DNA from 2 places in the Paenibacillus sp. BIC5C1 genome. Region 2 is predicted to be linked to the other one. Evidence: riboswitches for the same ligand, from Rfam matches in the RefSeq annotation. Region 2 holds a riboswitch; the other holds the start of a gene.

Region 1 (3,171 bases), 3.5 Mb from region 2:
AGAGCGTGTCCGGTATTCCTCAGCCTTTTCCAACATGCCCGCTGCCACGGCCTCATTTTCGGACAAACCTTTGTCTGCGGCAAAAGCACGAATATCCTGCGTAATGCGCATGCTGCAAAATTTCGGCCCACACATGGAGCAGAAATGGGCTTCTTTGGCCCCTTCCGCCGGCAACGTCTCATCGTGGTAGGATAGCGCACGTTCCGGATCCAGCGATAGGTTGAACTGATCCCTCCAGCGGAATTCAAAGCGTGCTTTGGACAGCGCATCGTCCCGCCGCTGGGCACGCGGGTGACCTTTCGCCAGATCAGCGGCATGAGCAGCGATCTTGTAGGCAATAACGCCTTCCCGCACATCATCCTTATTGGGCAGGCCCAGATGTTCTTTTGGCGTAACATAACAGAGCATGGACGTACCAAACCAGCCGATCATCGCTGCTCCAATTGCCGAGGTAATATGGTCATATCCCGGTGCAATATCGGTCGTCAGCGGACCCAGCGTATAGAAAGGCGCCTCCTTGCAAATCTCCATTTGCAGATCGACATTCTCCTTAATCTTGTGCATCGGCACATGTCCCGGACCTTCAATCATCACCTGCACATCATGCTTCCAGGCGATTTGTGTTAGTTCACCAAGCGTAGCCAGTTCCGCCATCTGGGCTTCATCATTTGCATCGTAGATACTTCCTGGGCGCAGTCCGTCTCCGAGCGAGAACGCCACGTCATACCTTTTCATAATTTCGCAGATTTCTTCAAAATGGGTGTATAGAAAATTTTCCTGATGATGCGCAAGGCACCATGCTGCCATGATGGACCCGCCCCGTGACACAATACCCGTCATACGTTTGGCGGTCATCGGAATATAACGCAGCAGCACACCTGCATGGATTGTAAAATAGTCCACACCCTGCTCTGCCTGCTCAATGAGCGTATCACGATACAACTCCCAGGTCAGTGCTTCAGCTTCTCCATTGGCCTTCTCCAGCGCCTGATAGAGCGGTACTGTTCCAATCGGCACAGGTGAATTGCGGATGATCCATTCCCGGGTCGTATGAATGTCTTTGCCTGTGGACAGATCCATCACGGTATCCGATCCCCAGCGTACCGCCCAGGTCATCTTCTCCACCTCTTCTTCGATGGAGGAGGATACCGCAGAGTTGCCGATGTTCGCATTGATCTTCACATGAAAATGACGCCCGATCAGCATCGGCTCACTCTCCGGGTGATTGATGTTTGATGGTAGGATGGCCCTGCCACTCGCCAGCTCCTGCCGCACAAACTCCGGTTCCACCCCCTCACGAATGGCGGCGAACTCCATCTCCGGTGTGATCATCCCCTGTCGTGCATAATGCATCTGGGTCACGCTGCGCCCTGCCTGTGCCCGCAATGGTTTGCCACGCAAGCCCGGATACTCCTCGGCTCCTGCTCGCTTTCCTCCCGGTTTCAATCCGTTATCCTCCGGTTTTACCGTTCGTCCCTGGTAGGCTTCAACATCTTCACGCTCCGTAATCCAGCGGGTACGCAGCGCCGGCAACCCTGCCCGGATATCGGCATGAAATCCGGGGTCGGTCATCGGTCCGCTCGTATCGTAGACACGCAGTGGTTCGTTATGCTCCACTCCTTGAGGAGTATTGGTGTCATGAAGGGCAATTTCACGCTCCGGTACAGCAATGTCCGGTCGTGAGCCCTGAATGTACACTTTGCGGCTGCCCGGGAAGGGCTGAACCCGTCCTGCCGTACCTTTTTCCTTTGCCAACTGCTGATCCTGCTTGTCCTGTCCCATCGCTTCTTGTCCCGTTTGGTTTCCTGTACTCATCGCTCTTGTCTCCTCCTTATTGGTGATTGCCTGGATTGAAATGCTTGCATACGGATCCAAACCATCCAACACATAGAAAAGGAAAGAGCGAACCTACAACACAAAATAGAGACATACAGTTCAAGTAATACAGAATTCGGGGCAAAGGCTATTGGAACCCCATGCTCGCCAATGGCTCCCAGCTCAATATCTAAAAGTAGCTCTGACACTGGCTTCCGCCTATTTACTGTATAAAAAAGCCGGTTCCCGAGGGAACCGGCTTATGTCCATCACCAATAACGCACCTCATTCAGGCTCCATAAGGGAGTCCGTCCATAGGCCACATGATATGGTGTTCGTGGTCGTATCGCCGATTACTTCCCTACGCTGGTATGATCCAGATCAGGTGCAAAGGGTCCGGAATCTCATGCGATTCCGTCTCAGTCCGGACAATTCGGACTCCCCCAGTAACGTTAACAAGTTGCTGCATCTAAGCCGCAAATACATATTTAATTATACTGACCCCGTTGGGCCGTCCATTACAGAGTAGCGCAACCGAATCATAAAAACAACCTTTAAATTCCAGAAAATATAATCAGGATAACATAAGTCCCATCTGTGTCGCAGCTTCCTTCAGCACAGGTGCGTATTCATGCAACGTCTCCTGTGAGAGGCGACTAACAGGCCCGGATACTGACAAAGCAGCAGCGATGTTTCCTTTCCGATCCATAATGGGTACAGATACTGCGGCGGCTCCCGGTTCACGTTCCTCATAACTTGTTGCGTAGCCATATTCAAGAATGTCTTTCATCTGTGCCAAATATACTTTGGGATCGATAAATACCGGCCATTCCGGTCCATTCATCAGATCTTCGCGGTCCTCTTCGGTGGCAAAAGCCATCAGCACTTTGCTGGATGCTCCCACAGATAACGGAAGTCTGACGCCCACCGGAGCTACACGACGAATCGCCTGATCACTCTGCACGGCCTGAATGCGAATCCGCTCACTGCCATCACGAAGATATAAACTCACGGTTTCGCCCAGTCGATCTCTGAGCCGCTCCATCGCAGGAAGGAGCAAAATGGCAGGATCATCGCTGCGAGACATATGGGCAGACAGTTCCCAGATGCGTATGCCAAGCCGATACTTCTCAGTTGCAGCATCCCGGATCACGAACCCTTTGTCCTCCAAAGTAGCCATCAGACGATGGACTGTACTCTTGTGCAGACCGATCTGGCTGGCAATTTCCGTGAGTCCCAGATCACTGCGGGTTGTAAAACACAATAATATATCCAGCGCCCGTTCTACAGCCCGGACGGTTAACTTTCGGTCTTCCATGGCAAGTTGCCCTCCTCATGTTTCATCACATGAAACTT
Region 2 (3,171 bases):
GGAAAAAGAAATGATGTCCATCACAGATCAGATGGCAGACGCCGATCCGGACAAGCTCGAATTGTTGCTGGAAGAAATGGGAGACATTCAAGAGCAATTGGAGCAAGGTGATTTTTATCTGATTGATGTGAAAGTGGAAGAGATGGCAAATGGACTGGGCTTGTCCGCCATCGGTCTGGATCGTGACGTGGCCGCGCTTAGTGGTGGTCAACGTACGAAGGTATTGCTTGCCAAGCTCTTACTGGAGAAACCAACTGCTCTTCTGTTGGATGAGCCGACGAACTATCTCGATGTGGAACACATCGAATGGCTGACGCGTTACTTGAAGGACTACCCGTATGCATTCATTCTGATTTCGCATGATACGGAATTTATGAATGAGGTCGTTAACGTTATTTATCATCTGGAATTTGCCAAATTGACGCGTTACGCAGCAAACTATAACAAATTCCTTGAAATGGCTGATATGAATAAGGCGCAGCATATTGATGCTTATGAGAAACAGCAGGAGTATATCAAGAAGCAGGAAGATTTTATTCAACGGAACAAAGCCCGTGCTTCTACTTCTGGTCGTGCCAAGAGCCGAGAGAAGCAGCTCGGTAAGATTGAACGGATCGATCGTCCAGACGAAGCGGCCAAACCCACATTCAAATTCAAGGATGCCCGGGCGAGTAGTAAAACCGTCTTTGAAGGCATTGATTTTGAAATTGGATATTCATATGCATTATTGCCCAAGATGACGATGACGATTGAGCGTGGGGAGAAAATTGCCATTGTTGGTTGTAATGGTGTAGGTAAATCCACATTGCTTAAGACTATCTTGGGAAAAATCCCACCAATCAGCGGTAAGACTTTCCTGGGTGACTATCTGGAAACAGCTTATTTCGAACAGGAAGTACGTGCAGGAAACATTACCCCGATTGAAGATGTGTGGAATGAATTTTCTCATCTGACACAGAATGAAGTCCGGGGCCATCTCGCACGTTGTGGATTGAAAAATGAGCATATCACTCGTCCGCTTAATGCGCTTAGTGGTGGTGAACAAGCCAAAGTTCGTTTATGTAAACTTCTGATGCGTGAAAGTAATTGGATTTTGTTCGATGAGCCTACAAACCATTTGGATGTTACGGCTAAAGCAGAGCTGAAACGTGCCTTGCAAGAATTCAAGGGTACCGTGCTGCTCGTATCCCATGAACCTGATTTTTATGAAGATTGGGTTACCAAAACATGGGATGTTGAAGCTTGGTCCGAGAAACAATAACGTAATAAATGGAAATTGTACGGTGACAAAAAAGGGTGTCTATGGTAACATAGGCTACAGCTTCATATGAACACTAGGGGGGCCGCACGATGCGGCTGAGATGGAAGAATGCGATTCCGGACCCTTTGTACCTGATCTGGATCATACCAGCGTAGGGAAGTGGCGCGTTTCAACTAATGACAAAGAGCGTTATCGATGACTTTTGCGATATTGCCTGCAAGATGAATCATGCATCTCTATGTATACAGCGTTGCGATTATGGATGGTTTCTATAGTTGTTATCCGTTATGTATAGAATAATTGCATGCGGCAGTCATTCAGTTGATCCATGAATTTTTAAATTCGTGGCCACTCCCCTACGGGAGTGGCTTTTTTTTTGTTTTATATCAGCTTATATCATGCAAGAGGAGGCGGACAGGACGGCAATCTTCCACGAACATGTAACAACAAAAGCTTTCGAACTGCATGTGGTTTCACCAGGTACAGGAGACATGGACTCTTTTCTGAATATTGCTAAGTATATATGGCAGTGGGTTGATTATATTCACATTCGGGAAAAAAGGCTGTCCTTTGAGCAACAGATGTATTGGGCGCAAAGTCTGAACACACAAGGTGTTCCATCTAACCAAATCATTATGAATGGCTTAGATCGGCTGGATCAACATACGTTGCTTGGTGGTGTGCATTGGGGGCAAACAGTTATTCGCAGTTACGATAAGGATGAGTTGAAGAGAGTCGAGCGGCTGCGCGTAGGCATATCGGTTCATTCTCCGGAAGAAGCAAAAGTTGCAGAAGAACGTGGAGCGGATTATCTCTTTTATGGGCATGTCTATGCTTCAAATAGCAAACCAAATTGCGAACCCAAAGGGCTTAGTGCATTGGCCGAGGTATGCTCCAATGTTTCGATTCCGATAATCGCAATTGGCGGGATTAGAGCTGATAATATTGCTGCCATTCGAACTGCTGGTGCCAGAGGGGCCGCTGTGATTTCAACGATTTGGGCGAACGATGAGCCGAAACTAGCCGCGGCATCATTACGGCAGGCAATCACAGATTCAGAGAAGTACGCCGAACCAGGGAGATGAGATCATGAGAGAGGAAGCAAGAAGTCGAAGCAGGAATCGTTCAGGCTATCATCCAGGAATCGTATCGGGAAGTAAAGTTGGAGCGGAAGTTCGAGGCAAGATTCATGCAGAAACCATTATTGTAGGCGGAGGCGTTATCGGTTGTGCCATCGCATATGAACTCGCTACCCGAGGACATGATGTTCTTCTGGTTGAGCGGGCGCGAATTGCTGGGGGAACTTCCTGTGCAGCCGCCGGGATGCTTGCTGCTGACAGTGAGGCATTCACTCATGCTGTAATGGCGAAGCTTGCACGGAAGAGTAGAGCTTTGCTTCATGAGCAGAAGGAACGAATCAGTTCGCTTAGCGGAGTGGAGATGGGACTGCAACAGCATGGTTTTATTACTCCTTTTCGTTCATACTGTGAGGTCACCAGTTACAAAAATAATCGATCGTCTACCTTATCTACAGAACATATTTGGTGGGATCGTGTCGCTGTCCAACAGGAAGCTTCATGGTTAAACAGGGATACGTATGGAGCATATTACAGACCCTCCGAGAGCGAGGTCCTTCCCGTCAATCTAACACAGGCTTATATCAGATCGGCTCAAGCTATGGGTGCGAGGGTGATGGAAGGTGTACAGGATGTCCGTTTGCATACGAATGTAAACGGTGTACAAGGAATCGAGACTTCAATAGGAACAATGACATCGAGAAATGTGATTATTGCTTCAGGGTTACAAGGTGATGAATTGATGAGACATGTTGGCCTGAAATCGCCTATTTTGCCTGTGAAAGGGGAGATTGCAGCGGTGCAGTTTTCACCCGACTATGTCGGTTACAGACC

What was found. A riboswitch is a leader RNA that binds a small molecule or an ion and turns the genes downstream of it on or off. The one in region 2 is predicted to bind thiamine pyrophosphate.
Region 1: linked by a shared signal. The riboswitch ahead of thiC (phosphomethylpyrimidine synthase ThiC) and the one ahead of RS891_RS19005 (thiamine phosphate synthase) in region 2 are both predicted to bind thiamine pyrophosphate.

What each region holds. Positions count from the first base shown of each region.
Region 1 is NZ_CP135922.1:726,103-729,273, reverse strand. Features, by position in the region: gene thiC (phosphomethylpyrimidine synthase ThiC) at 1-1,782, opposite strand, end outside; TPP riboswitch at 2,157-2,270, opposite strand; gene RS891_RS03470 (IclR family transcriptional regulator) at 2,390-3,133, opposite strand.
Region 2 is NZ_CP135922.1:4,287,931-4,291,101, reverse strand. Features, by position in the region: gene RS891_RS19010 (ABC-F family ATP-binding cassette domain-containing protein) at 1-1,261, shown strand, start outside; TPP riboswitch at 1,327-1,436, shown strand; gene RS891_RS19005 (thiamine phosphate synthase) at 1,660-2,346, shown strand; gene thiO (glycine oxidase ThiO) at 2,351-3,171, shown strand, end outside.